DNA from 2 places in the Telluria sp. B2 genome. Region 2 is predicted to be linked to the other one. Evidence: predicted binding sites of a transcription regulator. Region 2 holds the regulator's gene; the other holds the start of a gene.
What was found. Region 2 encodes sigma-54, which starts transcription at its own class of promoters, with help from an activator protein. Its sites were predicted from a motif close to TGGCANGNAANCTGCTTT; they were not measured.

Region 1: the regulator sigma-54 is predicted to act here: its motif matches at 3,366-3,383, upstream of ACSUZJ_RS04995 (PEP-CTERM sorting domain-containing protein).

The regions. Positions count from the first base shown of each region.
Region 1 is NZ_CP196525.1:1,101,258-1,106,143, reverse strand. Features, by position in the region: gene dnaE (DNA polymerase III subunit alpha) at 1-2,325, opposite strand, end outside; gene ACSUZJ_RS04995 (PEP-CTERM sorting domain-containing protein) at 2,587-3,330, opposite strand; gene ACSUZJ_RS04990 (hypothetical protein) at 3,693-4,028, shown strand; gene ACSUZJ_RS04985 (glycosyltransferase family 4 protein) at 4,038-4,886, shown strand, end outside.
Region 2 is NZ_CP196525.1:5,146,018-5,150,903, forward strand. Features, by position in the region: gene rapZ (RNase adapter RapZ) at 1-17, shown strand, start outside; gene ACSUZJ_RS22710 (enoyl-CoA hydratase/isomerase family protein) at 256-1,341, opposite strand; gene hpf (ribosome hibernation-promoting factor, HPF/YfiA family) at 1,466-1,819, opposite strand; gene ACSUZJ_RS22720 (RNA polymerase factor sigma-54) at 1,885-3,357, opposite strand; gene lptB (LPS export ABC transporter ATP-binding protein) at 3,392-4,153, opposite strand; gene lptA (lipopolysaccharide transport periplasmic protein LptA) at 4,153-4,716, opposite strand; gene lptC (LPS export ABC transporter periplasmic protein LptC) at 4,748-4,886, opposite strand, start outside.

The sequences.
Region 1 (4,886 bases), 1.4 Mb from region 2:
GTAGGACAGCAGCGCATACGCGGCCGCGTGCGACTTGTTGAAGCCATAGCCCGCGAACTTCTCCATCAGGTCGAAGATCTCGTCGGCCTTTTCCTGCGACAGGCCATCCTTGGCCGCGCCGGCGCGGAAGATCTCGCGGTGCTGGGCCATCTCTTCCGGCTTCTTTTTACCCATCGCGCGGCGCAGCATGTCCGCGCCGCCCAGCGAATAGCCGCCGACGATCTGCGCCATCTGCATGACCTGCTCCTGGTAGACCATGATGCCGTAGGTCTCGGACAGGATCGACTCGGTGCGCGGGTCCGGGTAATCGAACTTCTCGCCGTGCTTGCGCTTGCAGAAGTCGGGGATCAGGTCCATCGGGCCCGGGCGATACAAGGCGACGAGCGCGATGATGTCCTCGAAGCGGTCGGGACGGGCATCCTTCAGCATGCCCTGCATGCCGCGCGATTCCAGCTGGAAGATGGCGACGGTCTTCGCTTCGGTCAGCAGTTTATAAGAGGGCCGGTCGTTCAGCGGCAGCGACTCCAGGTTGAAGTCGGCGTCCGCCGGATCGAGCGCGCGGATGTAGTTCACCGCACGGTCGAGGATGGTCAGCGTGGTCAGGCCCAGGAAGTCGAACTTCACGAGGCCGACGGCTTCGACGTCGTCCTTGTCGTACTGCGAGACCACACCGGCGTCGCCGCCCTGGGTGTAGAGCGGGCAGAAGTCGGTCAGTTTGCCCGGTGCGATCAGGACGCCGCCGGCGTGCATGCCGATGCCGCGGGTAATGCCCTCGACCTGCTGGGCCAGGTCGAGCAGCTGCTTGACCTCTTCCTCGTTCTCGAGGCGTTCCTTGAGCAGCGGTTCCTCTTCGATGGCTTCGGCGATCGACACCGGCTTGCCCGGTTTGAACGGAATGAGTTTCGAGATGCCGTCGCAGAAGTTGTAGCCGAAGTCGAGCACGCGGCCGACGTCGCGGATCGCGCCTTTTGCCGCCATGGTGCCGAAGGTGGCGATCTGCGAGACCGCGTCGCGGCCGTACAGGTCCTTCACGTGCTGGATGACCAGTTCTCGCTTTTCCTGGCAGAAGTCGATGTCGAAGTCGGGCATCGAGACGCGTTCCGGGTTCAGGAAGCGCTCGAACAGCAGGTTATATTTAAGTGGATCGAGGTCCGTGATCTTCAGCGCATACGCGACCAGCGAGCCCGCACCCGAGCCGCGGCCCGGACCGATCGGCACGCCGTTGTTCTTGCCCCACTGGATGAACTCCGCAACGATCAGGAAGTAGCCCGGGAACTTCATCTTGATGATGGTCTGGTTCTCGAACTCCAGGCGCGCATCGTAGCGCGGACGCTCCTTCTCGCGCACGGCCGGATCGGGGAAGAGCTGCAGCAGGCGCTCTTCCAGGCCCTTTTTCGTTTCGGCGACCAGGAAGTCGTCGATGGTCATGCCCGGCGGCGTCGGGAAGTCCGGCAACTGGGGCTTGCCCAGCGTGAGGGTGACGTTGCAGCGCTTGGCGATCTCGACCGAGTTGGCCAGCGCCCCCGGCAGGTCCTTGAAGAGTTCGGCCATCTCGGCCTGGGACTTGAAGCACATCTCTTCGTTGAAGCGGCGCACGCGCTTGGCGTTGGCCAGCATCTCGCCTTCGGCGATACAGGTACGCGCCTCGTGGGCGATGAATTCCTCCTTCCTGAGGAACTGCACCGGATGGGTCGCCACCACCGGCAGGCCCAGGCGCGAGGCCAGCGCCACCGAATGGCGCACCTGCTGCTCCTGGTTGGCCTGGCCGGCGCGCTGGATCTCGATGTAGAAGTGGCCCGGGAAGATGCGCGACCAGCGCTCGGCGGCCTTCTCGGCCTTCGCCAGGTCGCCGTTCTCGATGGCCTGGCCGATGTCGCCGAAGTGCGCACCCGAGAGCACGATCAGGGCGTTGGCCTGGTCGACGTCGGGCTCGAGCGTGGAGACGGAAGTGGCAAGCGCTTCGAGCCACTCGACGCGGATCTCGGCGCGGCCCTTGTACTGGTTGGTCAGCCAGGCTTTCGACAGCAGTTCGCACAGCTGCAGGTAGCCCGTGTGGTTCTTCGCCAGGATCAAGAGGCGATGCGGCTTGTCGCGGTTGTCGTCGTTGGTGATCCAGGCGTCGACGCCGACGATGGGCTTGATCCCCTTCCCGCGCGCCGCCTTGTAGAAGCGCACCATGCAGAACATGTTGGCCAGGTCGGTGACGGCCAGCGCCGGCTGCTGGTCCTTGGCGGCGGCGCCCACCAGTTCGTCGATGCGCACGAGGCCGTCGACGATGGAGTATTCGGAGTGGACGCGAAGGTGGGTGAAGATCGGGGAAGTCATCCCGTCATTTTACCGCGTCGCGAACCCGGCGGCACGATGCCCAACGCTTCCCGCGGCCTGCGTACGGGGAACGACAGTTGCATGAATACAACCATCAATACGCACGAGCACCGGCTGCTTGCATGTCCGGCAATCCCATGCGTGGCCAGAAGCCACATCCATTCACGACAGGGCAGGCATGCCCCTCGACGGGAGCCGGCTGGCGCCGCCAAACGAACAACAGCCCGGCAAGCCGGGCTGTCGAGCGCAACGCAATGGCGCTCAGGCGCGTTTGCGGCGGCTGGCCAGGCCCAGGCCGGCCATGGCCAGGCCCATCAGCGCCAGGCTGCCCGGTTCCGGCACCTGGCTGACACGGATGTCGTCCACGCGCAGGCTCACTTTGTTGTCGATGTTCACGGTGCGCAGGCCGATGCTGCCGACGGTCTTGATCTTGCTGGTGCCGCTGGCCTTCATGTCGGCGCCGGTCAGGCCGCGCATTTCGTCGGCGGTCGGGTTGAGCCAGGCGTCGAAGCGGTTGTAGTAGGCCGAACCGTCAGCCTTGTACAGGTGGCCGAACAGGCGGTAGGTGGTGTTGGCGTTCAGGTTGCTGCCCAGCAGGAAGGAACCATCGGTGCCGATCGTGCGCACGTACAGGTCATCGGTGCACTTGCCGTTGCCGCAATTGGCCTTCAGGCCGAAGCTCGGGCCGGTCGAATCGCCCAGCCACAGGCCCAGGAAGTCGTTGTCGCCAAGCGTGCCGCTGTACGAGAACGAGAAATCGATGAACACGTCGCCACTCTGGGCATTGCTCAGGTTCCAGTACGCTGCGCGGTCGGAATTGGTCTTGATGGTCAGCGCCTTGTCGACGACCAGCGGCTTGTTCTTGTCCTTGAGATCGGTGGCCCAGCCGGCCTTGAAGCCGGTGCTGGCGCCATCGAAGCTTTCCTGGGCAACGATGATGCCGGCATGTGCGTTGGCGCCGAAGGCGAGCAGGAGGGAGCTGGCAATGAGAGAAATTTTTTTCATAGTAGGAAGTAAGGGTGGAAAACGCATCTTTCCAGCAAGCACGAATCATGCCATAAAGAAAATTCTCAAACAAAACAAGTATTTACAAAAAGAACCTCCAAACGGCGCTTGCCTAGTGTAAAAAAATCCGACAGTTTCCGGCCCGGCGCCTGGTCGGTCCTTTTCCGATGAACGGCCTGCAGCCCCCCATGCGCAGGCAGGGCCTGCTGTGCCGCTGGCGGAGCTCGACGCCAGCGCCGGCTGCCGGTCCCTGGCGGCGGCGCTCACCAGGATGCGGTTGTCGACTTGTAATGCCGCTCCCTCATCCGGGCATGGTACGGGGGATATAATATTGCCTATCCAAGGATCTATTTTTAGCAGTCATGCAATTGAAAAAACAGCTGCGCCAGCTTGTTTCCGCCGCACTCAGGACGCCACGCGCCGCCGCAATCAAGGGGCTCAAGGACGGCCTGCGCCGCGCCAAGAGCAGCAATCTGGCGCGCAGGATCGTCTTGCCGGTACTGTACCGCTACCCGCAATTCTGGGGGATGCTGCGCCGCCTGGCGGAGGGCAAGCTGACCAGCCCCGCACTGTCGAATACCGTCCTTGCGCCGGACTGGTCAGGTCCCCTTCCGCTGGATTTCGCCCGCATGCCGGTGTCGGCACGCAAGGTGCTGCTCGATCTGGCGCGCCCGGACAGCGCCACGCCACATCGCTAAGCCGAGCGCATGCGCATCGCCATCGATCTTCGCGCCTGCCAGCAGGCAAACGGCAGCCTGGCCCGCGACAGCTTGGCAGCCGTCCGGGAAATGGCCGGCGCTCCCGGTCCGCACACGGTCTGGATTGCATTTAACAAGCAGTTCCCCGAAACGATCGAACACCTGCGGGCAGCGTTTGCAGGACTGTTGCCGCCGGAGCGCATCCTGACCTATGCGCTCCCGGCGCCCGACGGCACGGCCCGGGTGGAGCGCACGATTGATCTGATCAGGGAGAATTTCTTTGCCAACCTGGATGTCGACATCGTATTCACGCCGGGCTTGTCCTCGACTGCCAATACCGTCTGTCCCCCGCCTTCTCCTCACTTCCTGACTGCCGTCGGTGTTTCCTCCGACCCCGGATCGACGCACACGCAGCCGCCTGGCGCGCTCGTCGTCGAGATCGATGCCGACGCGGCCGCCGTCGCGCGCCGGGCTTTTGGAACGTTCGAGCTGGCGCTGCGCCAACGGCCGGCCCACCCCATGCCGCCGGCACGCCCGGCCCTCGCCTGGATTGCCGCGCAAGCGCCAGGCAGCACCAGCCTGCAAGTCCGGCTGCTCGCGGAACTGGCCCGGAGCTACTCCTTGTGCCTGGTCGTCCCGGCGCTCGGCCCGGCAGACGAAAGCCTCCCCTTCCCGCTGCGCAGCCTCGACTGGTTCGAGGAACACGCGAGCACATTCGACCGTATTGTCTATGCCATTGGCAATTCCCAACGGCATCGCTTCGTGCCCCCACTCCTGGCACGCCATCCGGGCATTGTCGTCCTCGAAGACTTCTTCCTTGGCGAACTGTTCGACGGCGCGGGCCAAGCACCAGCCTTG
Region 2 (4,886 bases):
ATCGCGAGCAGTCGTAAGGGGCCGTTCTTCGTAGGGTGGGCACCTGTGCCCACGCGGACGCCCCATCAGATCAGTGTTGTCGATAGCAAGCGGCTTACAACGTGTGAGCCTCGTGTGCATTGGCTCTGTAAGCAAAATTGCTGTGCGGTACGCTAAGGCATGACCGCGTGGGCACAGGTGCCCACCCTACGGCTGGCGTCACCGGATTCGGTAACGCCGCCGCTCAAGCTACAAGCTCGGCTTCGGCCGCTTCCCTTAATCCAGGTGCCGCAGCGGATGCGCGTGATCCGGCCACACCGGCTCGAAAAAGCGCTCCACCATCGCCGGCGTCACCTCCTCCAAACTGGCCGGGTTCCACTTCGGCGCATTGTCCTTGTCGATCACCAGCGCGCGCACGCCTTCCAGCACTTCGCCGTGCTCGAAATTGCGGCGCACCAGGTTGCGCTCCATGCGCAGGCAGTCGGCCACACTCAGCGCGGCGCCGCGCACCAGCATTTCGCGGGTCACGCACATCATCAGGGGCGAGCGCTGGCGCATCGCCTTCAGGGCCTTTTGCGCGAACGGGTTCTCGTCGCGCGAGAGCGATTCCATGATGGCGGCCACCGAGGCGGCGCCGAAGTGGGCGTCGACCGCGGCACGCTGGGCCTGCAGTTCGCTCGCGCCCACCTCACTTGCGAAGCCAGCCGCAAACGCACGGATCGCGTCGGCCAGTTGCGCGCCCGGTGTCGATTCGATCAAGGCCGTCAACGAGCCCAGTTGCGCGCCCGGGACGTACACGTCCGCCAGCCCGACGTAGAGCGCGTCGGCAGCGCCGATGGTCAGGCCGGTCAGGCCGAGGTAGTTGCCCAGCTGGCCAGGCGCATGCGACAGGAAGTGGCTGCCGCCGACATCGGGGAACAGGCCGATGTTCACTTCAGGCATCGCCATTTTCGTGCGGTCGGTCACGATGCGCAGGCCGGATTCCGGGCCGCCCTGGGCGATGCCCATGCCGCCGCCCATTACCACGCCGTCCATGATCGAGACATACGGCTTCGGGTAAAAATGAATCAGGTGATTCAGGGCGTATTCTTCGGTGAAGAAATCCTCGAGCAGTGCGCTGCCGCCCGTCGGCGTGGCGTGGCCGGCTTCATGGAAGAAACGGATGTCGCCGCCCGCGCACAGGGCTTTTTCGCTGCTGCTGGTGATCACGACCGCGTCGATATTGGCGTCGTCGCGCCAGGCCAGCAGCACCTCGGTCAGGCGCCGCACCATTTCCAGCGACAACGAGTTGAGGGCCTTGGGACGGTCGAGGGTGATCAGGCCGGTGCCGTTGGCAACGCGGGTCAGGACGGTGTCGGTCATGGTCGAAAGTGGTCGAAAAAACATCCATTCTACCGAAGGACCAGACAACTGGGGTATTGACGCACCGACAAGAAATGAAAAGGGCGCCATTGGCGCCCTCGTTCAGACGGTGCTTGCCGGCCAATCAGGCAACGGCTGCCTCTCCGCCTTCAGGACGGCGCTTGAGCGCCTCGTGGTTATGATTCTGCAGCATCGTTTTGTACTTCATCACCTGACGATCCAGCCTGTCCATCAACAGGTCGATCGCCGCGTACAGGTCTTGCGCAACGCTTTCCACGTGCACGGTCTTGCCCGACATGCGCACATTGATCTCGGCTTTCTGCCTTTTGTCTTTTTCGGTGAGATTGTCGATCGCGAGGATCACGTGGGAGTCGATCACTTGATCGAAATGGCGGGTGATGCGTTCGAGCTTGTTCTGTACGTATTCACGGATGGCGGGGGTAACGTCGAGGTGGTGGCCGCTGATGGTGAGATTCATACACACTCCTTTGAAGATGTGGCGGCTGCCGCGCCGCGCAACAAGGAAGCGCGTGGGTGCCGCCGTTACAAGGATTTGCGGAGACTGACGGGAGGAATTTTCAGTGCCTCACGGTATTTTGCAACCGTGCGGCGCGCGATGACCATTCCTTGTTCACCGAGCATTTCCGCGATCTTGCTATCGGATAATGGGTTCCTGGGGTCTTCTGCTCCTGTCAGTTGCGCGATGAGAGCCCGGATCGCCGTCGAAGATGCTTCACCTCCCGCTTCGGTGGCGACGTGGCTTCCGAAGAAATACTTCAGCTCAAACATGCCGTGCGGGGTCAGCATGAATTTCTGCGTTGTGACACGAGAAATTGTGCTCTCGTGTAGTCCTAGTGTATCAGCTATCTCACGAAGCACAAGGGGCCGCATGGCAACCGCGCCGTGGCTGAAAAAGTTGCGCTGGCGCTCCACAATGGCTTGCGAAACACGCAAGATCGTGTCGAAGCGCTGGCGCATATTCTTGATCAGCCACTTCGCTTCCTGCAGTTGCGCGCTCATCTGGCTTTCGCCCTTGCCCTGCTTGAGCAGGGCCGCGTACATGTTGTTCACGCGCAGGCGCGGCATCACGTCCTGGTTCAGCATCACGCCCCAGCCGTTCTTCGTTTTCCGGACAATCACGTCCGGAACCACGTAGTCCGAGGTGCTCGACGCAAAAGCCGCGCCCGGATGCGGATTGCATTGGCGGATCACGGCCTGGGCTTCGCGCAGGTCTTCGTCGTCGCAGTCCAGGGCTTTTTTCAGCTTGTTGAATTCGCGCTGGGCGAACCAGGTCAGGTAGCCCTCGACGATCTTGAGGGCCATGCGCCGCGTGACCAGCGGCACGCCCGGCATGCTGCGGATCTGCAGCGCCAGGCACTCGGCCGCGCTCCGTGCGCCCACGCCCACCGGGTCCAGGCTTTGCACCAGCGCCAGCGCGCAGCGCAGTTCGTCCATCTCGACCTCGAGCTCCTCGGGCAGGCGCGCGTGGATCTCGTCGAGCTGCTCTTCGAGGTAGCCGTTGTCGTCGATGGCGTCGATCACGAGTTCGGCCAGCGCACGGTCGCGCGCACTCAGGCCCGTCACCCGCACCTGTTCGGACAGGTGCTCGCGCAGCGTGATGCCGGCCGCTTCCAGTTGCGGCCGGCCATCCTCGTCCTCGCCGTTGCCGGACGACCGTCCGGCTTCGCCCCAGTCGGCATCGCCGTCGCCGCGGCCGGCATCGCCATCGGCGCCATCGAAGTCGGCCGCTTCGCCGTTCGGCGCGCCCTCCTCGCCGCCCGGCGTGGCCGGGGCCTCGCCCTGGCTGGGCGCATTGCTGATGGCGCCGTCGGCAAGCAGGCGCACCGAGTGGTCGAGCGGATCGTCCAGCCGTTCGAGCAAGGGATTGTCGGACAGGATCTGCTCGATTTCCTGGTGCAGTTCGAGCGTGGACAACTGCAGCAGGCGGATCGATTGCTGAAGCTGCGGGGTAAGCGCCAGGTGCTGCGAAGTCCGGAGTTGCAGGGATTGTTTCATCGCTTGTTGCTGCTTCGTTGTCGCTTCGTGGTTGCTACATGCGGAAGTGTTCGCCCAGGTAGACGCGGCGCACCGACTCGTCGGCGATGATGTCGTCAGGGCGGCCCGAGGCCAGCACCGCGCCCTGGTTGATGATGTAGGCGCGGTCGCAGATGCCCAGCGTCTCGCGCACGTTGTGGTCGGTGATCAGGACGCCGATGCCGCGCTCCTTCAGGAAGCGCACGATGCGCTGGATCTCGATCACCGCGATCGGGTCGACGCCGGCGAAGGGTTCGTCGAGCAGCACGAAGCGCGGATTGGTGGCCAGCGCGCGCGCGATCTCGACGCGGCGGCGCTCGCCGCCCGACAGCGACAGCGCCGGGTTTTCGCGCAGCTTCTCGATCTGGAGTTCGGCCAGCAGGGAGTCGAGGCGCGCGTCGATGGCGTCCTTCGAGAGCGGCTTGCCGTCCTCGTTGCGCTGCAGTTCCAGCACGGCGCGGATATTGTCCTCGACCGTCAGCTTGCGGAACACCGAGGCTTCCTGCGGCAGGTAGGACAGGCCCAGCACCGCGCGCCGGTGGATCGGCAGGCTCGAGATATCGGTGCCGTTGATCTCGATCGCGCCGGCGTCCGACGGCACCAGGCCGACGATCATGTAGAACGAGGTGGTCTTGCCGGCGCCGTTCGGGCCCAGCAGGCCGACGACTTCGCCGCAGCCCACTTCCAGCGAGACGTCGCGCACCACGAGGCGCTTGCCGTAACTTTTCTGCAGCCCCCGGACGACCAGGGTGCTGCCAGTGCTTGCATCTTTCATCATTATTTTCCTGCCGGTGCGGCTGCCGGCGCGGGTCCTGCGCGGCGCGGCGCGATGATCAGGGTGCCGCGCTCGCCGCCGACCTTGCTCTGGCCGCTCGGGTCGTTGCGCACCGTCGCCACTTCGCGGCGGTTGTCGTACGAGATGTAGGGGCCATTGAGTTCATTGACCAGGCGGCCGTTTTCCAGCTCCCGCACGACCGCTTTCGAATGCAGCTTCACCAGTTCCTGGCGCTCGTCGTACTCGATGCGCTCGGCCTGGCCCTCGACCCACAGGTCCGGCCCGCCGTCGCGCTTCTGGCGGAAGGTCGCCACGCGGCCCGGGCTGGAAGTGAGCGTGACGCTCATGTAGCCCTCCGGCGTTTCCTTCAGCAGCGCACGGTCGGCCTTGAGCTGCAGCGTGCCGCGCGTGAGGATCACGTTGCCGGTCAGGATGCGGGTCTGGGTCACCTCGTCGACGTCGAGCGAGTCGTAATGGACGACGGCCTGCTTGAGCGAGTCGGCGCGTTCGGCCGAGGCGGACAGGGACAGCAGCGTGAGGACGGCGGCAGCGAGGATTTTTTTCATGTGGTTGGCTCGTTCCTGGGGATTGTAGGGTTCAGCGCTGGCGCGGCGGATAGACGATCTGGCCGCGGCCGAGATGCAGCTTCTGGGTCGGGTTCTCGGCCACCAGGCCGACACTGTTCACCGTCGAGGCGCCCAGCTCCATTTCCACCGGACGGTCGGTCTTGACGATC